Regions from separate parts of the Janthinobacterium algoris genome, predicted to be linked through region 2. Evidence: predicted binding sites of a transcription regulator. Region 2 holds the regulator's gene; the other holds the start of a gene.

Region 1 (14,408 bases), on a different contig from region 2:
AGACGGGCATGAAGAACAGCACGGCGATCAAGACCATGCCGAAGCAGAAGAACAGGGTTTCGCCCGTCAGGCGCAAGCGCGAGACGGCGGGGCGCGGTGGCTGGCGGGCGGGATCGTAGGGGCCGATGTCGCGCGCGGGCGAGCCGGTCCAGACCCGGCCCGCCGGCACGGCCACGCCGTCGGCCAGCGCCGACTGGCCTTCCAGGTGGCCGAAGGCGTCCACCTTGGTATTGCCTTCCAGGATAGCGTAAGAGCTGATGCAGGCATCGTCGCCGATGCTGATCTGGCCCAGCAGCAAGCGGCCGCGTTCCACGCGGGCGTTTTCAAAGTTGACGGCATTGCCCACGCTGACGTTGTCGCCGATGGACAGCAGGTCGGGCGCGCGCAGGGTCATCGAGCCGATGACCACTTCCTTACCCACTTTCGCGCCCAGCGCGCGCAGCCACCAGCTATTCAGGGACGAGCCACTGAGCAGGTAGGCGGGCGCCGATTCGACCAGGCGGTCGGCCAGCCACCAGCGGTAATAGGTGACACCCCACAGCGGATAGCTGCCCGGCTTCAAACGCCCGGCAATCAGCCACTTGCCGGCAATCGCAATGGCAAATTCGGCCAAAGTCGCCAGCAGGAACACGCCGATGGAGGCGGCGATGGCGCGCGGCACGGTGTCGCCCGTGTCGCCCGTGAAGAAATGATAGGTGAAGAAGGGCGCCATCCACTGCGCCATGCGCAGGGTGACGAGGCCCGGCACGGCAGCCGCCTGGGCGGCGCCGCAGATCCAGCGCTTCAGGGCCGATGGCGGCGTCCACTCCGCCTCCGGCGTGGCCAGCGCGGGCACTTCGTTCAGCACGGCGGCGATCTTGCCGATCTGGCGATTGTGATAAATGTCGCGCACCGTCATATGGGCGTAGGCCGGATCGGCGCGCAGGGTGGACGCCAGGCGCGCGGCCAGGAAGGAGTGGCCACCGAGGTCGCTGAAAAAATCGAGCTGGCGCAAAATCGCCTGGCCGGGGAACAGGGTCGCCAGCGCCGCGAACAGGGCCGCTTCGGCCGGCGTTTCCGGCACGTCCGATTCGCCCACCTCGCCGGCCGGTGGCGCGGACAATGGCATGGCTTTCAAGGCCTTCCTGTCGATTTTTCCCGAGGTCAGGCGCGGCATCAGCGGCAGCAGCTCGAAGCGGCCAGGCACCATATACGGCGGCAAGTGCAGGTTCAAGGCTGCGCGCAAGGTTTTCGCGGCCAGGGCGTCGTCGCTCGCCTCGTCGCTACCGACAATATACGCCACCAGCTGGTCGATGCCGTCATCCTTGCGCAACAATACGGCCACCGTGCCCACGCCCGCCTGCTGCGCCAGCACGGCTTCGATTTCGCCCAGTTCCACGCGGAAGCCGCGAATTTTCACCTGGTCGTCGGCGCGGCCCAGGCACAGTACCTGGCCGTCGGCGTCGATGCGCGCCAGGTCGCCCGTGCGGTACAGGCGCGCATCATCTTCGCTTGTCGCCCACGGGTTGGGCAGGAATTTTTCCACCGTCAGGTCGGGCCGGCCCAGGTAACCCTCGGCCAGGCCGGGGCCGATGATGCATAGCTCACCCGTTTCGCCGCGCGCCAACAGGGCCAGGGGACGGTTTTCACTTGGCTCGGCCACCTGCAACACCAGCAAGCCATAGTTGGGCAGCGGCGTGCCGATGGTGACGGGTTCACCGGGCCGCAGGCGCGCCAGGCTGCACGACACGGTCGCTTCCGTGGGGCCATAGGTGTTGAACATGGCGCGGCCCGGGCGCGACCAGCGTTCGACCAGGGATTCCGGGCACATCTCGCCGCCCAGGTTGATCAGGCGCAGGCTGGGCACTTCCTCGGCGAACAGGGCCAGCAATGTCGGCACTGCGTGCAGTACGGTGACGTGATTGGCTGCCAGCGCGCGCGGCAACGCTTCCGGGTCGCCCGAGATATCCTTGGGTCCCAGCCACAGGGTGGCGCCCACCAGGTAGGCGATCCAGATTTCCTCGAACGACATGTCGAAGGCGACGGAAAAGCCCTGATAGACGGTGTCGTCTTGCGTGACTTCCAGCACGGCGTTTTCGCTGCGCAGGAAGTGGCAAATGCTGCGCTGATTGATCAGGATGCCCTTGGGTTTGCCCGTGGAACCCGATGTGTAGATCACATAGGCCGGGTGTTCGGGCAGCACGGCACCGCGCGCGGGCAGGTGTTCGCCCTGCGCGGCGGGGGCCAGCAAGCCTTCCGCCGTCCAAACGGGGCGCTTGACGCCGGCATCAAACAGGCGCGGCGCGAACTGCGCGCAGCTGACGACGCCAGCGCCATTGGCGTCATCGAGGCATACTTGCAGGCGTTCCACGGGCGTGTCTTCATCGACGGGCAGCCAGGCGGCGCCCGCCTTGGCAATCGCCGCCTGCATCAGCAATAGAGGAGCGCCGCGCGGCAGCCACAGGCCCACGATGTCGCCGGGCTTGACGCCGGCCGCCACCAGGCGCGACGCGGCCAGGCCCGCCTGCGCATCGAGTTCGGCATACGTGATGCGGCGCTCGCCATCGATCAGCGCGATCTGCTGCGGGCAGCGGCGGGCCGTTGCCTCCAGCAGGTCGGCCAGCACTTCCTCGCGTAGCAGATCCGGTCGCGGCGGGCCGTACAGGATGTCGGCGTGGGTGGAAGGGATGCCTGGGCTGACTGCGGTGAAATCGTTCATGGATGACGCTTATCTGTAGTGCGGTGTGAGGAATCTGACGGGCTGCGCATGGTGCACAGCACAGTTGATACAGTACAGCACGCAAGATATTTCAGCGTTGCAGAACGGGGAATTTCGCGGGGTTTTCAGCAATTATGTGGCTGCAGGTTCAACTGCCATGATTACGGAATGTAAAACGCGGAAACATGGCGCCGATTTGCGCCACAGTGCTCGCCGCCGGATAACCATGCAGGGGGTGGCCGACCAGCGCCGCATCCGCGCAGCCTTCGGCGCGGAACTGCTGCAGCACGTAGTTATCGACGCCCTTCGCGGCCAGGGTGGTGGCCAGGGCCAGCAACTGTTCGTCCGGCAGCAAGTCCGGGTGGGTGGTGGTGCGGCATTCGTAAGCGACGCCGCTGGCGAGGATAGCGTCCAGGCAGGCGCGCGCGGGTTCGCCGCTGCCGGCCACGCGGGTCACAAGACGATAGTCGGCAAACGGCGCCTTGATGTCGAAGCCGACCCAATCGACCAGGGGCAGCACTTCCTGCAGGCGCTGAGGATAGATGCAAGCCGTATGCAGGCCGATGCCGAAACCCAGCGCCTTGACATCGCGCATGGCGCGCGCCAGTGCCGGGTCCATGCAGGCTTCGCCGCCGCTGAAGACGACGGCGTCGACCAGGCCCAAGCGGCGGCGCAGCCAGGTCAAGACGTCCTGCCAGGGCATGGCGCCTTCCGGCGTGCGCGCCTGCAAGTGCGGATTGTGGCAATAGCCGCAACGCCAGGGGCAGCCCTGCACGAACACCACGGCCGCCAGCTTGCCCGGATAGTCGGTGGCGGAAAAGGGCGTCAGGCCGCCCACTTTCAAATCAGCCGCCATGGCAGGCGGGCTGGCCAAGCCGGGCGCTCGCTTCCGTAAAATACTGGCGTTCATGGAATTCGCCCTGCTTGCCGATGTTGAACGAGGCGACAGGGCGGTGATAGCCCATCACGCGGGTCCAGATTTCGCAGCGCTGGCGTTCGGTGTCGAGCAGGGTGATGGCGGGAGTAACGTCGGGACGTGCGTTCATGGTGTTTCCTCAAGTGATGGAGCAGGGTGGGCTTGCTTGCGGGCGATCAGTTCCGCGTCGCAGGTGGGGCAGAATTCGTGTTTTCCGGCCAGGTAGCCGTGGCGCGGGCAGATGGAAAACGTGGGCGTGACGGTGATGTAGGGCAGCGAGAAGCGGCTCAACGCGCGTTTCACCAGTTCGCGGCAGGCGTTGGCGTCCGACAGTGCTTCCGTCATGTACAGGTGCAGTACCGTGCCGCCCGTGTACTTGCGCTGCAGCGCATCTTGCAATTCCAGTGCCTCGAACGGGTCGTCCGTGTGGCCCACGGGCAGCTGCGACGAGTTCGTGTAATACGGGTTATCGACCGTGCCGGCTTGCAGGATGGCCGGATAGCGCTTGCGGTCTTCGCGGGCGAAGCGGTACGTGGTGCCCTCGGCCGGTGTCGCTTCCAGGTTGTACATGTGGCCCGTCTCTTCCTGGAATGCCACCATGCGGGCGCGCACGTGGTCGAGCAGGCGTATCGCCAGCGCATGGCCTTCGGCGGACGTGATGTCGTAAGCGTCGCCGCTGAAATTGCGGATCATTTCGTTGATGCCGTTCACCCCCAGGGTGGAAAAGTGATTGCGCAGGGTGCCCAGGTAGCGTTTCGTGTAAGGGAACAAGCCTTGCTGCATCAGTTCTTCGATGGTGCGGCGCTTGATTTCCAGACTGACTTTCCCCAGTTCCAGCAGGCGGTCCAGGTCGGCCAGCAGTGCCGCTTCGTCGCCGCGCCACAGGTGGCCCAGGCGCGCGCAGTTGATGGTGACCACGCCCAGGGAGCCCGTCTGCTCGGCGGAACCGAACAGGCCATTGCCTCGTTTCAGCAGTTCGCGCAAGTCCAGTTGCAAGCGGCAGCACATGGAGCGGATCATGTTCGGCTTGAGTTCCGAATTGATGAAATTCTGGAAGTAGGGCAGGCCGTAGCGGGCCGTCATCTCGAACAGGCGTTCCGCATTTTCGCTATGCCAGTCGAAATCCTCGGTGATATTGTAGGTGGGGATGGGGAAGGTGAAGACGCGGCCCTTGGCGTCGCCCGCCATCATGATCTCGATATATGCGCGGTTGATCATGTCCATCTCCGCCTGCAGCTCGCCATAGCTGAAGTCCATCTCCTGGCCGGCGATGACGGGAATCTGCTCGCGCAGGTCGTCCGGGCAGACCCAGTCAAAAGTGAGGTTGGTGAACGGCGTCTGCGTGCCCCAGCGCGATGGCACGTTGAGGTTGAAGATCAGCTCCTGCATGTACTGGCGCACGTCTTCGTAGCGCAGGCTGTCCTTGCGGATGTAGGGTGCCATGTAGGTGTCGAAGGAGCTGAACGCCTGCGCGCCGGCCCACTCGTTTTGCAGGGTGCCGAGGAAATTGACGATCTGGCCGATGGCGCTCGACATGTGTTTCGGCGGGCCCGATTCGATCTTGCCCGGCACGCCATTCAAGCCTTCATGCAGCAGGGTACGCAGCGACCAGCCGGCGCAATAGCCGGCCAGCATGTCGAGGTCGTGGATGTGCAGCGCCGCTTCGCGGTGTGCCGCGCCCACTTCCGGCGGATACACCTGGTCCAGCCAGTAATTGGCGATGACCTTGCCCGACACATTGAGGATCAGGCCACCCAGGGAATACCCCTGGTTGGCGTTGGCGTTGACGCGCCAGTCGCGCCGTTCCAGGTATTCATTGATGGACGCGGCAACATCGACCTGGCCGCGTGTGGGGGGAACTGCATTCGTCGTCATGAAACCTCCAATAAACACAACATGCGGTGTTTTTATGAAGGTTATCTACTAAATGTAGTGCCGTCAAAGGGGGCGTGCAAGCGATTCGCGTATCCTTGATCCAGGTGAAAAATACACCTCAGCCGGTTTTATTCCAGCGCGTTTCGCGCAGGATCAGCCAGCTCGCGCAAAAGAACGCGGCGCCACAGGCGGCGATGCTGGCGACGGAGGCGGGCAGTACGTGGGTCCAGATTTCCAGCGGCGAATAGGTGCTCCAGCTGGCCACGCGCGCATCGAAGGTGGCGTAGTTCGCCAGCAGCCAGTAGATGGCCAGCAGGCCCGTGCAGATGGCGGCCTGACGCAGCAGCGGCAATTGGCGGCGCGCGAACACGGCCAGCAGGAACAGCAGCAGTACGCCCGGATAGGCGCCCAGCACTTCCGGCGACAGCATGGAGATGGTCCCTGCGTTATCGCCATCGGTCGGGCCGGCCCACTGCACTTGCAGCGCGGTGAGGAACAGGGTCAGAAGGAAAATCAGCAGCGGTTTGCGGGTCATGGTGGGCATTTAAACAGGAGGAAAGACAGGCATTTTACAGCCAGGTCAAGCAAGTTGAAGGTGCGCCAGCCATGCATGCATTCCTTCACCTGCGTCAACGACTGGGCATATGGGCGGGGCTATAGTCTGCAGCCTGAGCCGATACAGGACTGTGAATATCATGATGCTTGAATCAACTACCGCCACCCGCGTGGCCGGACCGCTGGAACTGGTCTGCCCCGCCGGCAGCCTGCCTGCCCTGAAAGCGGCCGTCGACAATGGCGCCGATACCGTTTACCTGGGCTTTCGAGACGCCACCAATGCGCGCAATTTCGCCGGCCTCAATTTTGACGAGAAGGCTATCGCCGAGGGCGTGCGCTATGCCCACCAATACGGACGCAAGGTGCTGCTGGCGCTGAATACCTATCCGCAGCCGCACAACTGGGCCGTGTGGCGCAGCGCCATCGACCGTGCCGCCGCGGCGGGCATCGACGCCATGATCGTTGCCGATCCGGGCCTGATGGCCTACGCGGCGCAGCACCAGCCGCAGCTGCGCCTGCACCTGTCCGTGCAGGGCTCGGCCACGAATTATGAAGCGATCAACTTCTATCACGAGCACTTCGGCATCGCCCGCGCCGTGCTGCCGCGCGTGCTGTCGATGGCGCAGGTGGAGCAACTGATCAGCAAGACGGAGGTGGAGATTGAAGTGTTCGGCTTCGGCAGCCTGTGCGTGATGGTAGAAGGGCGGTGCGCGCTGTCGTCGTATGCGACGGGCGAGGCGCCGAATACGCACGGCGTGTGCTCGCCGGCCAAGGCCGTGCGCTGGCTGGAAACGCCGAACGGTCTGGAGTCGCGCCTGAACGGCGTGCTGATCGACCGCTACGCGCCCGGTGAAAACGCCAGCTATCCCACCCTGTGCAAGGGGCGTTTCGAAGTCAATGACGAAGAGTATTACGCTATCGAGGAGCCGGCCAGCCTGAATACCTTGGCGCTGCTGCCGCAACTGATCGCCATGGGCGTGCGTGCCGTGAAAATCGAAGGCCGCCAGCGCAGTCCCGCCTACGTGGCGCAGGTCACGCGCGTGTGGCGCGAAGCGATCGATGCCTGCCGCGAAGGCAAACCGCGCTACGCCGTCAAGCCGGGCTGGATGGCGGCCATGGACAAGCTGGCCGAGGGCCAGCAGCACACACTCGGCGCCTACCATCGCTCCTGGAAATAGCAAAACCTACTGCGCGTCCCGGGGCGCGGCCTGCGATGCTCACCGTGCTTGAGCACGGCTGCGCTTCTCGGCCTCGCCGCGAGCCGCTCGCTACGGTTTTGTCACTTAAACATACTGGAAAAGGCATGCTAAAACTATCGTTGGGTCCTTTGCTGTACTACTGGCCGCGCGCCACCGTCTTCGAGTTTTACCAGCAGATCGCCGGCACCGCCGTCGATATCGTGTATCTGGGCGAAACCGTCTGCTCGCGCCGGCATGAACTGCGCCTGGCCGACTGGCTCGATATCGCCGACATGCTGGCCGCTGCCGGCAAGGAAGTGGTGCTGTCGACGCAGGCGCTGATCGAGGCGGGCGCCGAACTGGCGACCCTGCGCCGCATCACGGGCAATGGCCGCTATACGGTCGAGGCCAATGACATGGGCGCCGTGCACTGCATGGAAAAGGGCGCGCCCTTTGTCGCCGGCCCCCATTTGAACCTGTTCAATGGCCCCAGCCTGCAACTGCTGGTGCGCCTGGGTGCGCGGCGCTGGGTGATGCCGCTGGAAATGGGACAGGCGGCGCTGGCCGAGATGCAGCGCCAGAAACCGGAAGGGCTGGAGACGGAAGTGTTCGCCTATGGCCGCATGCCACTGGCGTTTTCCGCGCGCTGCTTCACGGCGCGCAACCGCAACCTGCCGAAGGACGACTGCGGCTACAGTTGCCTGGAAGAACCGGACGGCCTGCTGCTGCGCACGCGCGACGAAGTGCCGTTCCTGGTACTGAATGGCACGCAGACGCAGTCGGCCCTGGTCTACAACCTGGTGCGCGAACTCGACGCCATGCGCGACATGGGCGTGGCGGCGGCGCGCATCAGTCCGCAGGCCATGCATACGGAGCAAGTCATCGCCATCTTCGACCGCGCCCGCCGCGGCCAGGTTAGCGGCGTTGGCGCTCAGGCCCAGCTGGCGGCTTGCCAGCCGGCCGGTGCCTGTGACGGCTACTGGCACGGCCAGCCCGGCATGGAACAGCACGCCGCTCATTGAACCCATCGAAAGGAAGCACTATGCAAGATCAACTGGACAGATTGCCCGTCCCGGCCAAGCCCGCCATGAGCAAGGCCGCCATGTCGTACCGATTGCCCGAACCGCTGGCCGAATTGCTGTCCAAGCTGCCGCCGTATCCCGCCTCCTGGCTGTTCGTGCAAGGCTTGAACCGCCTGCTGGCGCCGCAATTGCCCGACGATGTGCGGCGCAGCCTGGAGGGGCGCAGCCTGCGCCTGCGCTTGCTCGATGCGGGCATCGCCTTCGATTTCGAGTGGCAGGGCACGGTGTTCGTGGCCGAGCGCTATGTGGACGTGCCGGACCTGTGCATCGCCGCCAGCGTGCATGACTTGATGCTGCTGGCGCGGCGCCAGGAAGATCCTGACACGCTGTTCTTCAGCCGTCGTTTGAGTCTGGAAGGCGATACGGAGCTGGGGCTGCTGTTCAAGAATACGCTCGACGCCATCGAACTGCCGCCGTTCGATTTACAGGCGCTGGGACCGCGCCGCGTGCTGGCGCATCTGCGCGACCGGGGCGCGCGGGAAGGCTGAGCGGAGCAGGGGGAGCGGAGAAGGGCTGGAGCAAGCGTTCAGTGGCGGCAGTGGCCGCAGGCGCCGCTGCAGGACGGCAGTTGTTCTTCATCGGAGGACTCGCCCATGAAACCGGCGTCGTTAACGGCCGCCAGCAGGCGCTCTTGCGTAGCCAGCCGTTCGTCAAATTGCACCGTGGCGCCGTGGCGCGCCAGCGAGACGCATACGGTGGCCACGCCCGAGACGGCTTCGAGCGCGCCCGTCAACCTGTCGGCGCAGCCTTCGTGATCCATACCGATAATATTCAAGCGCGCTGTTTGCATGGGTTCCTCTTGTTTTTCAAATAAAAAAACAGCGTAGGCGAGGGGCGCGCATGCCGTCCAGAGCAGCACGCAAGATTTATTTTCTATTTGCGGTTTTATTGATCTGGATTAATTCCCTCTCTCCAAGATAGCCTGGAACTGCTGTTGTTTTATACACAGTTTCCTTATTCCAGTCGACAAGTGTGGCATGCTGCGCGATACTGTCATTCTGATAAGAACGCTGATGAAAGCGCTGGAAAGGAGGGGCCATGCAACGCCGCCCTCTGCTTATGCTTGCCGGCCTGTGGCCATTCGGCGCGGCCGCCGGCACGCCGTTGCCGCTCGTGTATCCGCGCCACCAGGCACTCAATGATCCGCAGCAAGGCTACGTGACGGCTTTGCTACAACTGGCGCTGGCGCGTTCGGGCCGGGCGTATGCCTTGCGCCGTTCCGCACTGCGCATGGTGCAGACGCGCGCCATGCAGGAAATCGCCACGGCGTCGGGCAGCGTCGATGTCGTGTGGGCCATGACGAGCCGTGTGCGCGAAACGCAATTGCTGCCGGTGCGCATCCCCATCGACCGTGGGCTGATCGGTTGGCGCGTGGCCCTGATCCAGGCGCGCCAGCCGCAGTTGCTGCGCGCCGTACGCAGCATAGCCGCCCTGGCGCGGCTGTCTGCCGGCCAGATGCGCGACTGGCCCGACTCCGCCATCCTGCAAGCGAATGGCTTGCGCCTCGATACCTCGAGCACCTACGAAGGCCTGTTCCAACAACTGGCGGCAGGGCGCATCGATTACTTTCCCCGTTCCGTGATCGAGGCGCAAAGCGAACTGGCCAGCCATGCGCAATTGCCGCTGGCGCTCGATGCCCACCTGGTCATCCGCTACCCGGCCGCGCTGTATTTTTTTGTCGGCAGGCACCGGCCGGAACTGGCACGCCACATTGAAATCGGACTGGAAAGCATGCTCGCCGATGGCAGTTTCGCGCAGCTGTTTCAGCACTATTTTGGCCGTCTCGCAGATGGCCTGAAGCTGTCCCATCGGTACGTGCTGGAGCTGGCCAATCCTGACTTGCCGGAGGAGACGCCGCTGGCGCGCAAGGCACTTTGGTATCGTCCACATCATTACTAGTGGTTTTATTGATCGGTGTCAAACCACCTCTTCAATCGTGCGCAGGATGTTTGATGAAACGCAAGGCGAGTTCAACAGAACACCTGTTGACACTTATAAAGTTTTCGCCGAACATAATTCTACTTTGCAAGATTTTACCCGCACAAGGCGCCATGGCAGCTGTCGTGCAGGACACTGTGCGCGCGTTCAACAGCCAGCTGCGGCCAGCCATCCTTGTAACCATCCGTTATCTTTTCGAAGGTTCGTCCATGCTCGATTCGATCACGTCAGTATTGCACCAAGTGCCAGAATTGGCCCTGTTCCTGGCGCTGGCGCTCGGCTATGCGATAGGGCAGATACGCTTCGGCCCCATCCAGCTCGGTGGCGTGTGCGGCACCCTGATCGCCGCGCTGCTGATCGGCCAGCTGGGCATCACCCTGGACGCGAGCGTCAAGAATGTCTTCTTCATGCTGTTCATTTTTGCCCTCGGCTATGCGGGCGGTCCCCAATTTTTTGCCAACCTCAACGCCAAGGGCTTGCGCCTGGGCCTGTTGTGCCTGATCGAAGTGGTGGTGGTGCTGGCACTGGTGCTGCTGGCCACGCGTTTCCTCGGTCTTGACCAGGGCACGGCGGCCGGCATGATGGCGGGCGCGGCGACGGAATCTGCCGTCGTCGGCACGGCCACGGACGCCATTTCCAAGCTGGCCTTGCCGGCCGCCCGCATCGCCGAGCTGCAGGCCAACGTGGTCACCGCGTATTCCATCACCTACATCTTCGGCCTGATCGCCATTGTCATCGTCACCAGCCAGATTTTTCCGCTGTTGTTGCGTGTCAACCTGCGCGAGGAAGCCGATAAATTGTGGGAAAAGATGGGCGGCGCGCAGACCGATGGCGACGGGGTGCAGGCGACGCCGGAAATGGTGGGCCGCGCTTACCGTATCAGCCGTGGCGCGGGACGTCGTCTCGATGCCTTGCAGCATATTTTTGCGGGCCGCGCCAGTATCACGCGCGTGCGCCGGCATGGCAAGGTATTGCCTATGGAACCCGCACTGCGCCTGCGCAACAACGACGAAGTGCTGGTGATCGGCCACCGGCCCGCGTTGGTGGCGGCTGAAGCTATCCTGGGCGAGGAATTTGCTGACACGACAGGCTTGAACATGGCCGTTTCGGCCGTCGAAGTGGTGCTGCAGCAGGCGGGCCTCGTTGGCCAGCCCCTGCGCCAGTTGGCCTTGCCTTCCGGCGTGCATGTGGCGGCCGTCGTCCGTGGCGAGCACAGCATGCCGCCCCTGCCGGATCTGGCCTTGCAGCGCGACGACGTGCTGCGCCTGTATGGCACGACGGAAGGGCGCGATCTGAACACGGCGCTGGCCGCCATCGGCAAGCGCGTGCCCTCGGGTGCGCGCAGCAACATCGTCTACGCCAGCATCGGCATCGTGCTCGGTGTGTATATCGGCGGCTTTACCGCCAAGCTGGGCGGCATTCCCTTTTCGCTGGGCACGGGCGGAGGCGCCTTGCTGACGGGCCTGGTGTTCGGCTGGTACCAGGCGAGAAAGCCGGGCATGCCGGGTATTCATCCCAGCGCGCTCGACATGATGAAAGATATCGGCCTGGCCACCTTCATCGCCTGCGTGGGCCTGGCCTCCGGACCGCAGGCGATCGATCTGATCCGCCAGTACGGGCTGTCGCTGCCGCTGATGGGGGTCTTGATCGCCGTCATTCCCGCCTCGCTTTCCTTGCTGGTAGGTCACTTTTTCCTCAAGCTGGAAGCGCCCGTGTTGCTGGGTGCCATCGCCGGCCAGCAGTGCAGCACGCCGGCCCTGTCGGCCGTGCAGAACGCGGCCGGCAACTCGACACCCCTGTTGGGGTACACGATTACGTATGCCATCTCGAACGTGGTGCTGCCTTTGCTGGGACCGCTCATCGTGGCCCTGGCCGGCTCCGTCCACGCATGAGGCACAGGTAGTAAAGAATTCCTTCAACACGAAAGGCGGTCTGTATGGAATGGTTGCATGAGTTATTCAAGAAGTCGCCTGAAATTGCCTTGTTTCTCTCCCTGGCAGTGGGCTACTACATCGGCAAGATCAAGTTCGGCTCGTTTCAGCTGGGCGGGGTCGCCGGTTCACTCCTGGTGGCGGTACTCGTCAGCCAGGTAGGCGTCGCCATCGATCCCGGCGTCAAGTCAGTGCTGTTCGCCCTGTTCATTTACGCGGTTGGCTATGAAAGCGGACCGCAGTTTTTCAATTCCCTGGGCCGCCAGTCGGTGCGCGAAATCATCCTGGCCGTGGTGCTGGCCGTGACGGCGTTGCTGACGGTGGTTATCATGGCCAAGGTCTTCGGCCTGGACAAGGGCCTGGCGGCGGGTGTGGCGGCGGGCGGCTTGACGCAGTCGGCCATCATCGGCACGGCCGGCGACGCGATCACCAAGCTGGGCCTGGCGGCCGACGAGGTGGCGCGCCTGCAGGGCAACGTGGCCGTCGGCTATGCTGTGACGTATGTGTTCGGCTCGTTTGGCGCCATCATCGTCTGCGTCAACATCTTGCCGAAACTGATGAAACGCACCATCCGCGAAGATGCGATCAAGGCGGAAACGGCGCTGCAGGCGGGCGTGCAGGTGCTGGGGCCGGGCCAGACGCCGGCCGCGCCGGACCTGATCGGCCGCATCTACGACGTCGGCCCGGGGGCCGGGCGCTCAGTGGCGGAAATCGAAAGTGCCCATCCGAACACGGCCATCACCATCGAGCGCGTCAAGCGCAATGGTCAGATCATCGACGTCAGTCCGGACCTGGTGCTGGCGGCCGACGATGTCGTCCTGCTGGTGGGCAGGCGCGAAGCCATGCTCAGCGTCTCTTCCCAGCTGGGCAAGGAATTGCTTGCCGTCGAAGGCATGGAACTGGTGATGCAGCGCCGCGACATGGTGCTGACCAACAAGGCTTACCATAACAAGACGGTGGGTGAAATCCGCAGCGGCACGGCGCCGGGCGTGCGCCACGGCATCTTTGTCGTGCAGCTGAGCCGTATGGGCAAGATATTGCCCATGCAATCAGAAACCGTGGTGCAGACGGGCGACGTGGTGACCATTTATGGCGCCGAGCAAGATGTCAAGCGCGTGGCGGCCGAAGTGGGTTACATGATCGTACCGAGCGCCAAGACGGACTTCGTCTACATGGGCGCCGGCCTCGTCGTCGGCTTGCTGGTGGGCTTGCTGGTGGCGCGCATCGGCTCGATTCCTCTGACCCTGGGCAGCGGCGGCGGCGTGCTGCTGTCGGGCCTGGTATTCGGTTGGTTCCGCGCCAAGCGCCAAACCTTCGGCTACATGCCCAGCGGCGCCGTGCAAATCCTGAAAGACCTGGGCCTGGCCGGTTTCGTCGCCGTCGTCGGCCTCACGTCCGGCCTGCAAGCCGTGCAAACCGTGCGCGAACATGGCCTGACCCTGTTTGGCGTGGGCGTGGTGGTCACCATCTTGCCGATGATCTTGACCATGCTGATCGGCCGCTACATTTTGCGTTATGACAACGTGGCCGTTTTCGCCGGTGCCTTGTCCGGCTCGCGCAGCGCCAATCCCGCCTTCGGCGAAGTGCTGAATGCGGCGCAAAACTCGATTCCCACCGTGCCGTTTGCCATCACGTATGCCTTGGCCAACGTTTTCCTGACCTTGCTGGGGCCGCTGATTGTGGCCTTCGTCTGAGTCTGCATGCATTTGCAAGAGCTCTTTGCAAGACCCTTTGCAAGACCCTGAACATTGTGATTCTATAAGGAGTAGCAAAAATGGATTTCAGTAACCCCGCCAAACTCGCCCTGTTGAGCCCATTCGAATTGAAGGATGCGCTGATCCAGACGGCCAAGCAAAGCAACCGCCTGATGCTCAATGCGGGCCGCGGCAACCCGAATTTCCTGGCGACCACGCCACGCCATGGCTTCTTCCAGTTCGGCCAGTTCGCCATGACGGAAGCGGAGCGTTCGTATGTGTACATGGAAGACGTGGGCGGTTTCCCCACGCGCGACGGCATCGAGGCGCGCTTTGAAATTTTCGTGCGCAAACACGAGGGCAACCCAGGCGTGCATTTCATCGAGGCGGCCGTGTCGTATGTGCGCGACCAGCTGGGCCTGAGCGCGGGCGACTTCATCTATGAGATGTGTGAAGCCATCCTCGGCTGCAACTATCCCGTGCCGGACCGCATGCTGCGCCTGTCCGAGAAAATCGTCGGCCAGTATATTCACCGCGAAAT
Region 2 (14,408 bases):
ACGCGGGCGTGCCATCCGGCACGGGTTTATCACGGCCGCCGGCGCGCCACCATGGCTTGCCGGGAAGTAGTGTCCCATCGGCTCCCACGGCAAACGCGGTGCGCGACAAGGTCATGCTGCCATCGGCCAGGCGCATCTGCGTCTGAAACCAGTATGCCTCTTCCGCGCCGCTGGCCAGCGCCATCAGCGCCGGCCCCGCCAGCGTCACCGGCAAGCTGCCCTTGTCGGCGACCACGAAAGCTGCGCGCAATCCCGCGATCAGGGCGGCCGGATCGCTGCCGGGCAGGTAATGGCTAGGCCAGCGCCCATCGAGGCTCCACTCGTCTACCGCACTGCCCGCCGCGCTCTTGTAGGGGTTGGCATCGCCGTTTGTATCGAGAAAGCCGCCATATTTGGCCCCCAACAATAAAGGGGTGGCGGCGGGCACGCTGGCCGGGTCGCCCTGGCGCAAGTCGCCCGCATAGTGCTCGACCTTTGCAACGCCGTCGTTCTTGGCGCCAGGACGCAGCGCCTGCACATGCGACCAGTAGGCCAGGCCCGCCGCATGGTAGCTGGCGCCGCCCATTGCGTCGGCCAGCAGTTCCAGTGCGGCCAGTTCGGGACGTGGCGCGGGATTGCCCTGTGCGCCGGCGCTTTCCAGACTGCCCACCGCATGCGTCCAAGCCATCGCATCGAACGGCGGCGACACGAAACCATCGGCGGCGCGAGCACGGTCGCCGTTTGATGCGGGCGTCGCCGGGACATTGCCGGGCACGTAACGGTCGCCCGCCATGCCCGCATCGCCGAGGCTGACGACGATGTGGCGTTGGCAACTGGCCGTCTGCGGGTCACTCCATTGCGTCACGACAGGCAAGCCGTCGTCGATGGCAGGTGGGGCCGTGGCGGGAAGCACCACGGCGCTCGCTTGCCGTCCCTGCAGGTAGCGCAGCGATTCGTACAACAGTTCGGCCAGCGGCGCCGCCCTGGCGTACCCGCCGGGATGCCCCGCATTGCTGCGGCCCAGGCCATTGATGTAAGCGGTCACCGCGCCGCCAGGGCCCGCAGTTTGGGCCACAGTTTGGTTCACAGCTTGGGCCGCAGTTTGGGTTATATATACGCCAGTGGCGGGATTCCACTCGGCGTCAGCATTGTCTTGCGGCAAAAAATCGGGCGCGCTCCAGCGCTGCCTGCCTACGTGGGCCAGCGGCGCGCGCAGCACGCCGCCATACACGGGGCCGGCGCTGGCGGGCATGCCGTTCAAGTGGCCAAACACGCCCACGCGCACCCTGCCGCCATGGCGCTGCACGGCGCCCACCGGCTTGTAGTTCTTGCCATACGCCAGGCACAAGTCGTCGCGCAGCGGCCCTTCATCGGCGTCACACACGCGTACGCGCGCAAGGAATACGCCGTACGTGGCAGCAAAGCCTGGCGCGTCGCAACTGCCGCCCGCAGACTGGCTGAGGCTGGCATCACCGAACAGCAGGCGGTTGCGGCAGGAAACGATGGCCAGTTGTGCCAGCGCAAACGGTGTCGCCGCCGCCACGTTGGCATGCAGGACCTTGCGCGGGAAAAAGGTGGGATGGGCAAAGAAATCGATGGGGCCGTCGGCGTCGGGCAGATAGGCGCGCTGCAGCACCGTCTTGCGCACTTCGTCGATGACGCGGTCGCCGCCCGTCAAGGCATAGCGCACAATGTCGAGCATGCTGGCGCTGGCCCAGTTGAGAAAGTTGCCGCTGAAACTATCGCCGCCGCAGCCGTGCAGCGCATCGGCCGGCTTTAACACGGAGAAGTAAGCGGTCGCTACGCGCAAGTCTGGCAGCATGGCGCCATCCTTGCTGCGATACGGATAGCTGTAGCACATGCGCGTATGAAAGTAACCGGCGTACTCGCGCTGCGGCGCATAGTCGCCGCCATGTGCGGCGGCGGCGGCCGCATGTGTAAGGGACAGGTTGAGCAGCAGGTTCGGCGGCACGCGCGCACCGTGCAAGCCCGCGTCGGCCCGCGCCAGCGCCACCGTGGAGGCGGCGTCCGCAGGGACGCCGGCCGCCAGGACGCCACCGCAAGTCAGGCCAACCAACAGCCGCCAGACGCGGCCTGCGCGCAGCAACGCGGACGGCAAAGCGGACGGCAAAGCGGATGACAACGCCCTCATGGCCCCGCTCCAGCCGCCTGCTTGCGGTAGTAGCTTTGCAGCACGACTTGCGTGCTTTCCTGCGCGCCAAAACCGATGGCCGTGATGCGGTATACATAGCTTTCCGTGGCCAGACCGCCGGCCACTACCGCCGCCTGCGCGCCCGGCGGATGAAACGGCAGCAATTCGATGAGGTAGCGGGGCCGGCGCGACGGCAGGAAACCCTGCCCCGTCTGCATGGCGGCGCCCGTAAACTGGCCGTATGGAACCGCGCGGCTAGTCCCTTCGGCGCCATCCAGGTCCATGCTCAACCAGAGCGCCGGCGCATCCGGGGCTGCGGGCAGGCACAAGCCCAGTGCGCCTGCCTCGCCGCAATCGTCCGCGAACCCTGCCGCACTGCCTGATGCGAAAAGGCTGCTGCGTCCCGGCGCGCCGGGCAAGCCTTCGATATCGTTCTGCGCATCCACCAATGCCTCCTCCGCCGCCTGAAACGCGATTTGCCGGTCGCGTTCGCCGCGTGCCGCCTTTTCGCCCTGCAAGGCCATCTGCGCCGCCGATATACCCAGCAGCAGGATGATCACCAGCAAGCACAGCACATACACGAGGGTGGCGCCACCATGGCGTACACGAACTACGCGACAGCGGACGCCCGTGCCAGCCATCGTGGCGCCCGCCTAGGCCGGCCCGTTGCGCAGCATAATGCTCGCCTGCACCAGTTGCCGCAGCCTGGCGCGCGTTGCCGCGGGCAAGGACGCGCGCGCGACGCGTACGCCCGTGTCGCCGGCGCCGTGCGCCTCGGCATACGCCTTGCCGAACAGGTCGAATTGCGCCGGCCCCAGTTCCGCCATCTTGTCCAGCTGGCCCGCCTCGCCATGCAACAGCAGCGCCACGCGCACGCTGACCACGCGCTTCCAGTGCGTGCGCCGGTGAAAATCGCGCTGGCGCGCTGCCGCATCCGCCCCCGCCAGCACCAGCGCCGCATCGTAGGCGTCGAGCGCGCTGGCATTGACATACTGGTTCGCCAAGCCATCGTGCAGCGTATCCGTGTCAAGCCCATACAGCACCTGAAAGCCGTCAACGCCACGGATGACGGCGTCCGCGCCCCAGCCGTTCGCGCCACGGTATTTGCAGCGCAGCTCGCCTTCGCCATCGGCACCTTGCGCCACATAGAAAATGCTCCAGCCCCGCTGCGCCTCCGTTTGCGCGGCGCCCACGCCAAAGCCGGCGCAATTAAGCACGGAACCGTCGCCGCCCGCCTCCTTGCCGGCGCCGTAATAGCGCAGGGCCAGCACGTCGCTGCCATGCAAGGCGTAGGGCAGCGCGCCGCTGATGCCTTCACTGTTCTTGCCAAGGCTGTGCGCGTCGAGTCCGGCGATATTGGCACTGTCGTGCGCGGCATGGGCGACGGGCGCGGCGCTGCTGTCCCAATTCACATACGCCGTCTGGCGCACGGCGCGGGCGATGCTGTCGAGCGCATAGCGGCCGTTGTCGTCCAGGCGCGCACTGGCGGACTGGTCGCCATAACTGCCGCTGGCCGCCAGCAGCATGGTACTGGCCGCCAGCATCAGCAGCGCGCCCAGAGTCAGGGCCACCAGCAACTCGATCAGGCTCATGCCCCGATACCGGCGCCATGCGTTAGGCATGCCATTCATGCGCCGCCTCCGCCCAGCTGGAATGCCAGCCTGGGCAGCGACTCGCCTGCCGCATTCACGGCGGGCGAGCCATCGGGCAAGCGGGCGCGCCAGCCCAGCTTGATGACGATGGGCGCACCTTTGCCACCGCTACACGCCCAAGGCAAGCCCTGGGCGGCGGCATCCCAGGCAGGCGCGTCGCGGCAGATACGCAGGCGCGCGCCAGGCAAGACCGATTGCAGTTGCTGTTTCCATTCGGCGATATCGAATTGCGCCAGCTCGGCCGCGCTGCAGGCGGCAGCGCCGAAACAGTCGGGAGCGCCGCCGCCAGCGTCGGCGCCGTCCGCCGCCGCGTAGGCCACGTTCAGGTAGGAATTGCCTACATCGGGACCATGCATGAGCACGCTGTTCGCGCGTATGCGTTCGGCCATGCCGGCGGCCAGTTGCACGCCCGCCGACAGCAGCGCCGATTCATGGCGCGCGCGCAGGGCGCTCAGTTGCAGGATACTGGCACCCAGCAGACCCAGCGCCAACAGCAGCAGCGACACCAGCACCTCGACAAGGCTGCTGCCATCCATGGGACCACGCGCGCCGCTATGCATGAGCTTCTCCTGCTGAGAGAATGAAAACCGGACTGGAGCCGCGCGGACGCCCGGCCCAGCTACACGATAGGCGCGCGCAGAAACGCAGGCATGAGGCAGCGCAAACGTCGCCGAGAAAAGAAGGAAGAGAGGGAGAAAGTGAAGGAGAAAAAAACGCCTGGATTGATCAGGCGGCTTGCCAGCCGAGCGCTGGCGTGGTGAAAACGGGGCGCACAACCGGCCCCATCTTCGACAAAGTGAACGTCAGGTGAGCGTCAGGGTTTGCTGCGCGCCTGCCCCACTTCGGCAATCGCATCCTGGAACTCGGCCAGGTCTTCGAAATTCTTGTAGACGGAGGCGAAGCGGATGTAGGCGATCTTGTCCAGACGCTTGAGTTCCTGCATGACGAGTTCGCCGATATAGCCGGAATCGACTTCGCGCAAGCCGCTGGTCAGCAATTTTTCCTGGATGGATGCGATGGCCGTATCCACGGAGGCGGCCGCGACGGGACGCTTGCGCAAGGCCAGCATCAAACTGCCGCGCAACTTATCCGCAGCGAACTCCGTCCGGCTGCCATTCTTTTTGACGACGGCTGGCATGATAAGTTCAATGCGTTCGTAGGTGGTAAAACGCTTGTCGCATTTGCCGCAGCGGCGGCGGCGCCGAATGGCATCCCCGTCCTCCGATACGCGCGTATCGAGAACCTGGGTATCGCCGTGCTGGCAAAATGGACATTTCATGAGCTGGCTACAACTTTATAGTAATAATGAGGGAAATCGCCGCCCTTGTACAAAGGGCGCCCGAATCACTCCGGGCGCCCTTGGGCACGACTGGAATGTGTCAGACAGAATCTTACTCTGTATGACACATTCTGGACAAATAATTATGCGTACACCGGGTGCGCGTCAGCCAGCACTTTCACGGCCGCTTTCACGCGTTCGATGGTGGCGGCGTCATGCGGATTGTCCAGCACGTCGGCGATCAGGTTGCCCACTTCTTCCGCTTGCGCTTCCTTGAAACCGCGCGTCGTCATCGCCGGGCTGCCCAGGCGGATGCCCGAGGTGACGAAGGGTTTTTGCGGGTCGTTCGGGATGCCGTTCTTGTTGCAGGTGATGTGCGCGGAACCAAGGATGGCTTCGGCTTCCTTGCCCGTCAGGTTCTTGGCGCGCAAGTCGACCAGCATGACGTGCGATTCAGTGCCGCCGGACACGATGCGCAGGCCACGCTTGATCAGGGTTTTCGCCAGCACGTCAGCGTTCTTGATCACTTGCTTCTGGTATTCGACGAATTCAGGGCTCAGCGCTTCCTTGAAGGCGACAGCCTTGCCGGCAATCACGTGCATCAGCGGGCCGCCCTGGATGCCAGGGAAGATGGCCGAATTGATGGCTTTTTCGTGTTCAGCCTTCATCAGGATGATGCCGCCGCGCGGGCCGCGCAACGATTTATGTGTGGTCGAGGTGACGAAGTCGGCGAACGGCACCGGGTTCGGGTACAGGCCGGCGGCGATCAGGCCCGCGTAGTGGGCCATGTCGACCATGAAGTAGGCGCCCACTTCCTTGGCGATCTTGCCGAAACGCTCGAAGTCGATCTTTTTCGAAAATGCCGACGCGCCGGCGATGATCAGTTTCGGCTTGCGTTCGCGGGCCAGGCGTTCCATCGCCTCGTAGTCGATGTCTTCTTCCGCCGTCAAGCCATACGACACCACGTCGAACCACTTGCCGGACATGTTCAGCGGCATGCCGTGGGTCAGGTGGCCGCCTTCGGCCAGCGACATACCCATGATCAGGTCGCCTGGTTTCAGCATGGCAAAGAACACGCCCTGGTTTGCCTGCGAGCCGGAGTTCGGCTGCACATTCGCGCATTCGGCGCCAAACAGTTTTTTCACGCGGTCGATGGCCAGTTGCTCGGCGATGTCGACGAATTCGCAGCCACCGTAGTAGCGCTTGCCTGGATAGCCTTCGGCATACTTGTTGGTCAGCTGCGAACCTTGCGCTTCCATGACGGCCGGCGAGGTGTAATTCTCCGACGCGATCAGTTCGATGTGGTCGTGCTGGCGCGTGTTCTCTTTTTGAATGACGGCGAACAATTCAGGATCGACGTTGGCGAGGGTATGATCTTTTGCAAACATGTAAAAACTCCAAGTATGAGGGTGCTTGTACTGGCAGGTTGGATCGAATGAGGGGAGCCGACGTTAAGTGAATAACAACATTGGATAGGCAGCCTCTTCGTGCTTTTCCATAGTGGCTACCCAGGCGAACGGCTGATGAAAAATCTCACGTTTCCCGGTGGGTGCCCACCTTTCGCCGGTTTGCCGACCGCCACAATGTGGGGATCGCTCCGACTTTTCGCCAGTTACGTGAGACGTAATGGAATGCAAATTGTAAGTTAAGTGCCCAAATTGAGCAAGGAATGCAAGCGTACGGCTATAATCGCCGCGCGCCAAAGCAGCCCAGGCACGGCCACAAGCCGCCCCGGGGCAAGACTGCGGCTCTTAAGCTGAACTTAAACCTGGCCACGGCATGTAAGCGTATGTTACGAAGCTTGCCATTGTGTACCCTGGATTTACTATACTGCGGTGCATTTTATATGCAGCTTTTGCATGGCTATCCAGCAAGCGCCCACAGTCACAAGAAGAAAAATCGCGTAAAATGTTGCTCAATCCCACTACTGGCGCAATAAACATGCCTTCAGTCTTTACCTGGAACGTCCGTGTCTACTATGAAGACACCGACGCCGGCGGCATCGTCTATTACGCAAATTACCTGAAATTCTTCGAACGCGCGCGGACCGAATGGCTGCGCGCCATCGACGTGGGCCAGCAGGCATTGCTGGAACAGCACGACGCGATGTTCGTTGTCAAAAGCGTCAACGCCGACTATCATGCGCCAGCCAGGCTCGATGACACGGTAAGATTAACATTAAGCATAGAAAAAATGGGGCGCGCCTCCATTGTTTTCCTGCAACAAGCCTGGTGCGGCGAGCGCCTGCTGAACACGGCCCGCGTCAAAATCGGCTGCGTCGACTCGGCATTGCGCCCGTGCGCCGTGCCTGATGCAGTGGCGGCCCGCATGCGCGCCGCCTGAGCCCTACCCGCCACCCCCGGACAATTCACCCAACAGACTGCCAGCCAATGAACGTTACACAAGATCTTTCTTTCCTCGCGCTCATCTCCAATGCCCATTTGATCGTGCAACTGATCATGGCCCTGCTGCTGCTGATTTCCCTGACCAGCTGGACTTACATTTTCCGCAAGATGTTTGCCGTACGCCAGGCGCGCAAGCAAACCATCGAATTCGAACGCAGCTTCTGGGCCGGCGGCAACCTGCATGCGCTGCATCAAAGTGCCAACGGCAACCGCGACCAGAGCGGCGCGCTGGCGCGTATTTTTGACGCCGGCATGGGCGAATTCATCAAGGGCAAGGCTTCCTACGGTTCGCGCGAAGCGCTGGACGTCGGCGCCGTGCTCGACGGTGCCCGCCGCGCCATGCGCGCCGCTTTCCAGCGTGAAATGGACGTGCTCGAATCGCACCTGGCCTTCCTCGCTTCCGTCGGCTCCGTCTCGCCGTACATCGGCCTGCTCGGTACCGTCTGGGGCATCATGAACGCCTTCCGCGGCCTGGCCAACGTGCAGCAAGCTACCCTGGCCGCCGTCGCGCCAGGCATTGCCGAAGCGCTGATCGCCACCGCCATCGGCCTGTTCGCGGCGATACCCGCCGTCGTCGCCTACAACCGTTTTTCGCATGACATCGACCGCCTGGCGATCCGCTTCGAGAGCTTCGTCGAGGAATTCTCCAACATCTTGCAGCGCCAGTCGCGCTAAGAGGGAGCAGCGTCCATGGGTTCTTCATTCAATAGCGGCGGCATGCGCGGCGGCCGTGGCCGCAAGTTCAAATCCGAGATCAACGTCGTGCCGTATATCGACGTGATGCTGGTGCTGCTGATCATTTTCATGGTGATGCCATCGTCGAACAATCCCAGCGTGGTGAACTTGCCCAACGCGGAAAGATCGGCCAAACCGCCCGATGACTATATTCAGATCGTGCTGAAACCGAATGGTTCGCTGTCGATCGGCGTGATCGGCAAGGAACAGCTGTCGCCGGAAACGGAACCGAACCGCGACGCGCTGCTGCGCAAGCTGCGCGGCTTGCACGAGAGCAATCCCGACTATCCCGTGATGATTGCGGGCGACAAGGAAAGCAAGTACGACGATGTGATCCAGCTCATTTCGGAAGCGAAAAAGATGGGCATTACCCGCGTCGGCCTGGCCACCAAGTAAGCGCAGCACCCTGTTTCCAGACTTGACCGTTTTTAGATAGACTAGACTTTGCAGACCAAACAAATCGACCATGTACTCGGCAAGCCCTACAGCGTGCCGCGCGAACGCAGCCGCTGGCCCTCGCTGGGCCTGGCGTTGGCGATGCACCTTGGCCTGCTGTTTTTCCTGTGGGTGGGCGTACACTGGCAAAATACGGAACCTGTCGCCGTCGAAGCGGAAGTATGGGACCTGAAAGTGCAGACGGCCGCGCCACCGCCCGACGTGGCGACGGAACCGGAGCCGACACCGGCGCCAGCGCCGAAACCACAAGTGGAACAGCCGGCCCCGCCGCCACCGCCGCCGGTGGCCGCGCCCGAGCCGAAGGTCGACTTGCGCGAGGCGGAGATCGCCCTGGAACGCAAGAAGGCCAAGCTGAAGGAAGAGAAGGAAAAAGCGGCAGTCGAAGAGCGCCGCAAGCAGGAACAGAAGGAACGCGAGGAAGAAAAGCGCGAACTGGAAAAACAGAAGCAGAAAGAAAAAGACAAGGCTGACAAGCTGGAGAAAGAAAAGGCAGAAAAGGCCGACAAGCTGGAAAAAGCTAAGGAAGCCAAAGAGAAAGCGGCGGAAGAAAAAGCCGAAAAAGAACTGTCCGATAAAAAAGCGGCGGCGGAAAAAGCTGCCAAGGCAAAAAAAGCGGCGGAAGAGAAAAAAACCGCCGACAAGGCGCGCGCTGAGGAAATGAGCCGCATCACGGGTGCGGCGGGCGCCGGCACAACGGGCACGGCCGCGAAAACGACCGCGCCACGCAAGGACAGCGGCTATGTCGCTGCCCTGACGAGCAAGATCAAGAGCAATATCGCGTACAGCGGTAGCACGGACATGCCGGGCAACCCGCGCGCCGTGTTCAAGATCGAGCAACTGCCAACTGGGGAAATTATTTCGGTCCGAAAGATTAAAAGTAGCGGCCTGCCGGCGTATGACAGCTCGGTGGAAAACGCCATTAACAAATCGTCGCCACTGCCGAAGAAAAAAGACGGCACCGTGGAACGCGAGATTGAACTCATATTCGAGATGAAGGATTTGCCTAAATGATGACCATGAAAAAAATGAGCTATGTCGTGCTCTGTGCCAGCCTGATGCTGGGAGCGTCAAGCGCCCAGGCGCAGCTGCGCGTGGAGATTACAGGGATCGGCAGCAACCAGATCCCGGTGGCTGTCGCCAGCTTTGTCAATGAATCGGCAGCGCCGCAATCGTTATCTGGCATCATCAAGGCCGACCTGGCGCGCAGCGGCGTGTTCAAGCTGATCGACGCCGATGCGCCCGTATCGGAAACGGCGCCCGTCAGCTACGAGCAATGGAAGTCGCGCGGCGCCGACGCGCTGGCTGCCGGCAGCGTGCAAAGCATGGCCGATGGCCGCCTGGACGTGCGCTACAAGCTGTTCGACACCATCAAGGGCGCGCAAATTTCCAGCATGAACAATGCGGCCGCGCCGCAGTTCAACCGCTTGCTGGCGCACAAGATCGCCGACGACATTTATGAAAAGCTGACGGGCGTCAAGGGTGCCTTCGCCACGCGCATCGCCTACGTCACGCAATCGGGCCGCGAATACCGCCTGGAAGTGGCCGACGCCGATGGCGAAGGCATCCAGGTCGCCCTGCGCTCGAACGAGCCGATCATTTCACCTGCCTGGTCGCCGGACGGCACCAAGGTAGCGTATGTCTCGTTTGAAAAGAAAAAGCCCATCGTCTACGTGCAAAACCTGGTGACGCGCCAGCGCACCATCGTATCGAATGAAAAAGGCAGCAATTCGGCGCCGAGCTGGAGCCCGGACGGTTCGCGCCTGGCCGTGGCCCTGTCGCGCGATGGCCATACCCAGGTCTACACCGTCAATGCCGACGGCAGCGGCTTGCGCCGCGTCAGCAACAGCAGCGGCATCGATACGGAACCCCAATTCTCGGCCGATGGACTCAGCATTTACTTCACCAGCGATCGTAGCGGCGGACCACAAATCTACCGCATGTCGACCAGCGGTGGCGAAGCCAAGCGCGTGACGTTTGGCGGCTCCTACAACATCAGCCCGCGGATTTCCTCCGACGGGAAGACTCTCGCTTATATTTCCCGTCGCGACGGCAATTTCCAGCTCTACGCGCTCGACCTGGCTAGTGGCCAGGAACTGCGCCTGTCGGACACCGCCAACGACGAATCACCGAGCTTTTCGCCCAACGGGAAATATATCATGTACGCGACCGAATCCGGACGACGCAAGTCGCTGGCAGTGGTATCGGTGGATGGCCGCGTCAAACAGCGTTTGACTACGCAAGCTGGCAATATCAAGGAGCCCACCTGGGGTCCTTTTATGAAGTAAATGCTGTACAGTTTCACCTTTAACCATGACCCGGAGAATAAAAATGAGTAATTTTAAAAGCTTGGCTTTCATCGCCGCTACCGCAGCCCTGCTGTCCGCCTGCAGCACCCCAGTCAAAGTAGCAGAAACCCCAGTGGTTGAGCGCGCTCCTGAAAAAGTCGTTGCACCAGTTGACACCCGTCAAGTTCAGCCAGTGACGACCGCATCGGTCGATCCACTGGACGATCCAAAAGGCGTGCTGGCTAACCGCAGCATCTACTTCGACTTCGACAAATACGTCGTGCGCGAAGCGGACACCCCAGTCGTGCAAAACCACGCTGGCTACCTGGTGAAAACGCCTAGCCGCAAGATCCTGATCCAAGGTAACACCGATGAACGCGGTGGCGCTGAGTACAATCTGGCCCTGGGCCAGAAACGTGCTGAAGCCGTGCGCAAGTCGATGGCCGCCCTGGGCGTGCCAGAAGGCCAAATGGAAGCCGTGTCGCTGGGCAAAGAAAAGCCTAAAGCACAAGGCAGCAACGAAGCAGCATGGGCTGAAAACCGCCGCGCTGACATCGTTTATTGATGTTGACGGGTGAGCGCAGCAGCATTGACGCTTACCTAACTGGCCAGTCATAGGCATAATAATGGGGCGCAGCGCGGTGATTCACCGCCCGGCGCCCCGTTTGCATGTTTTGCGTAACCTTTGAAAGCCCGACCCATGATGACATTCTCGAAAGCCGGCGTCGCCGCCGCCTTGATGGCCGCGTTTGCCTACCTGCCCCTGCACGCCAACGCCGCCCTGTTCGACGACGATGAAGCACGCAAAGCCATCCTGGAGCTGCGCGCCAAGGTCGACGCCATGGCGCGCGACCTGAACAGCCGCATCGATGCCAAGGCGGACAAGACCAGCACCTTGAGCCTGATCAACCAGCATGACCAGACCATGCAAGAGATCGCCCGCCTGCGCGGCCAGATCGAAGTACTGGGCAACGACTTGGCGAATACGCAAAAGCGCCAAAAGGATTTCTACACCGATATCGACGCGCGCCTGCGCAAGCTCGAACCGCGGCAGGTCACCATCGATGGCCAGGAAGCGGCCGTGGGCGTGTCCGAGCAAAGCGCGTACGAGTCTGCATTCGGCCTGTTCAAGTCGGGCGACTACAAGGGCGCCGTCACTGCCCTGGACGCCTTCGTGAAACGCTATCCGGAATCGGCCTACGCGGCCAACGCGCAATACTGGCTGGGCAATGCCTATTATGCCCAGCGCGACTGCAAGAGCGCCATCACGGCCCAGCAGGCAGTGCTGAAACACTATCCGGACAGCCCGAAGGCGCCCGACGCCATGCTCAACATCGCCAGCTGCTACACGGAGCTGAAAGACAAGCCGAACGCTACCAAGACCCTGAACGCGCTGATCTCGCGCTACCCGGACTCCAGCGCGGCCCAGGCCGCCAAGGAACGAGGCGGCAAAAAGTAAAAGCGGGGAGAAAGTTGCCCGTTAGGTTTGACAGAATCCCGGGCACCCCCTATAATCTTCCTTCTTCGGGTCGTTAGCTCAGCTGGTAGAGCAGCGGACTTTTAATCCGTTGGTCGCAGGTTCGAATCCCGCACGGCCTACCACGAATACGCAGTACTGATCTGCTTGCGAGTTGTTCTAGCAAGCATTTTTTTACGGCACAGTGTTACCGAAGTTGTTGTACAAGTTTTTGGGTCGTTAGCTCAGCTGGTAGAGCAGCGGACTTTTAATCCGTTGGTCGCAGGTTCGAATCCCGCACGGCCTACCAAATACTATGAAGAAGCCAACCGTTCGCGGTTGGCTTTTTTGTTTTCAGTGTGAAACAAAATCGCTGCGCTTTTCAGCGCCCCCCCATCAGCCTGCGAAAGTTAATTTTTGCCGGGCTGCGCCTTCTGGTAACATCATGAAACGACGACAACAAGGCAGCGCCATGCCGCGCGCCATTCTACGGAAACAGCAGCAATGACACTAGCGACCGATCAGAATTCCGACGGCAGGGGCTTGTCATCAATGTCGCGCCGGCTCATTGCGCTGCGCGACGACGTCATTGCACGCTGGAGCCAGCAAACGCGGGCCAATGTGGACTTGGCGCGGCGCCTGCCCTACCCCATACTAATCAATACCCTGCCCATCTTTTACGACAACCTGGCCCAGGCCATGACGCCCGACTATCCCCGCGCGATGGCTGATAGCCACGCCAATATTGCGGGCGTGCATGGCGACGAGCGTGCCCGCATGACAAGCTACGGGCCAGAGCAGGTCATCCACGAATACCAGTTGTTTCGCGACGCCTTCATTCATGTGATGACTGAAAAGGGCATCGAACTGGACGCTGCGCAGTGGAGCGTGTTTCAAACTTCCATCGACCGCGCCGTGCGCGAGGCGGTCAAGAATTTCACGGAAGTGCACCAGTCGCTGCGCCACCGGATCGCCGCCGCCCTGTCACACGACATGCGCGGGCCGCTGTCGGTAATCATGAACGGCGCCAGCGTGTTAAGCCTGCGCGCAGATACAAGCGAACAGAGCCGCCTGACGACAGCCCGTATCCTGGAAAATGGCAAGCGCCTGAATGACATGGTCGAAGAATTGCTCGAAGCACTCAGCATCGACCAGCAGCAGGACTTGCCGCTGGCAATAGAACGGACCGATCTGACTGCGATCTCCAAGGCCGTGTGCCGCGAAATCAACGACAGCGGCGCTGCCATATGCGAACTGACGGGGGAAAGCGTGGTGGGCTACTGGTGCCCCAATTCCATGCGACGCGCCATAGAAAATCTGACAGGCAATGCGATCAAGTATGGCGACGGTGGACCGATACGCATCCACCTGGTGCAGGCCCACGAGCGGATCATGCTGTCAGTGCATAATTCAGGGGCGCCGATAGCTTCGGCTAACCGCGAGCGCATTTTCGAGTATCTGCGACGCGAGGACAGCGACAAGGCCAGCGGCTGGGGCATCGGCCTGCCCTTCGTGCGCAGTGTCGCGCATAGCCATGGCGGCAGCGTCGTCGTCGACAGCGCGCCGGAAACCGGCACGACATTCACGATCGACGTGCCGCTCGACAGCAGGCCATTTGCCGGCATGTCCATTTAGCGCCGGCGCCATTCCCGCCTACGCCGTTACCGTCCGCATGCCAGCCTTCCCCACCAGCGATTGCACCACCCGCCCCAGCGGCACCTCCACCCAGCGGTGAAACGCCGCCCCGGCCACCAGGCTGGCCCCCCAGGCGGTCAGCATGCCCAGCGCCTGCCACGTCGGCTCCAGCGGAACATACGTGATAAATAATGCATTCACCAGCAGGCTGACGGGAAAGTGGACGAGGAAAACGGCATACGAGATGCGCCCCAGGGCGTTGATGACGTTCCAGGCCCGCCCCTGGGCAGGCGTGCGGGCGCGGCCGAACAGGAATAGCGCGCAGGCGACGATCAGGGCCAGCGCGATGCGGCTGCGGTAGTCGATGGCCAGGG

Evidence for each region. Region 2 encodes NrdR, which represses ribonucleotide reductase genes. Its sites were predicted from a motif close to CACNANATNTNGTG; they were not measured.
Region 1: a site for NrdR is predicted at 5,536-5,549, ahead of ACQ4W7_RS20940 (ribonucleoside triphosphate reductase). Genes of this name have one in related genera too.

Annotation. Positions count from the first base shown of each region.
Region 1 covers NZ_JBNYXZ010000015.1:42,451-56,858, reverse strand. Annotated here, with positions in the region: gene ACQ4W7_RS20955 (Pls/PosA family non-ribosomal peptide synthetase) at 1-2,698, opposite strand, end outside; gene ACQ4W7_RS20950 (anaerobic ribonucleoside-triphosphate reductase activating protein) at 2,847-3,554, opposite strand; gene nrdD (anaerobic ribonucleoside-triphosphate reductase) at 3,544-3,744, opposite strand; gene ACQ4W7_RS20940 (ribonucleoside triphosphate reductase) at 3,741-5,489, opposite strand; gene ACQ4W7_RS20935 (hypothetical protein) at 5,608-6,024, opposite strand; gene ubiU (ubiquinone anaerobic biosynthesis protein UbiU) at 6,185-7,222, shown strand; gene ubiV (ubiquinone anaerobic biosynthesis protein UbiV) at 7,348-8,244, shown strand; gene ubiT (ubiquinone anaerobic biosynthesis accessory factor UbiT) at 8,265-8,792, shown strand; gene ACQ4W7_RS20915 (heavy-metal-associated domain-containing protein) at 8,831-9,094, opposite strand; gene ACQ4W7_RS20910 (hypothetical protein) at 9,343-10,203, shown strand; gene aspT (aspartate-alanine antiporter) at 10,356-12,134, shown strand; gene aspT (aspartate-alanine antiporter) at 12,179-13,867, shown strand; gene ACQ4W7_RS20895 (bifunctional aspartate transaminase/aspartate 4-decarboxylase) at 13,948-14,408, shown strand, end outside.
Region 2 covers NZ_JBNYXZ010000029.1:37,080-51,487, forward strand. Annotated here, with positions in the region: gene ACQ4W7_RS27910 (pilus assembly protein) at 1-2,131, opposite strand, end outside; gene ACQ4W7_RS27915 (pilus assembly PilX family protein) at 2,128-2,772, opposite strand; gene ACQ4W7_RS27920 (PilW family protein) at 2,785-3,753, opposite strand; gene pilV (type IV pilus modification protein PilV) at 3,759-4,343, opposite strand; gene nrdR (transcriptional regulator NrdR) at 4,598-5,062, opposite strand; gene glyA (serine hydroxymethyltransferase) at 5,206-6,450, opposite strand; ZMP/ZTP riboswitch at 6,562-6,688, opposite strand; gene ybgC (tol-pal system-associated acyl-CoA thioesterase) at 7,004-7,405, shown strand; gene tolQ (protein TolQ) at 7,453-8,142, shown strand; gene ACQ4W7_RS27950 (ExbD/TolR family protein) at 8,158-8,598, shown strand; gene tolA (cell envelope integrity protein TolA) at 8,647-9,669, shown strand; gene tolB (Tol-Pal system beta propeller repeat protein TolB) at 9,669-10,943, shown strand; gene pal (peptidoglycan-associated lipoprotein Pal) at 10,987-11,508, shown strand; gene ybgF (tol-pal system protein YbgF) at 11,644-12,402, shown strand; tRNA gene ACQ4W7_RS27975 (tRNA-Lys) at 12,470-12,545, shown strand; tRNA gene ACQ4W7_RS27980 (tRNA-Lys) at 12,634-12,709, shown strand; gene ACQ4W7_RS27985 (sensor histidine kinase) at 12,904-14,034, shown strand; gene ACQ4W7_RS27990 (acyltransferase family protein) at 14,053-14,408, opposite strand, start outside.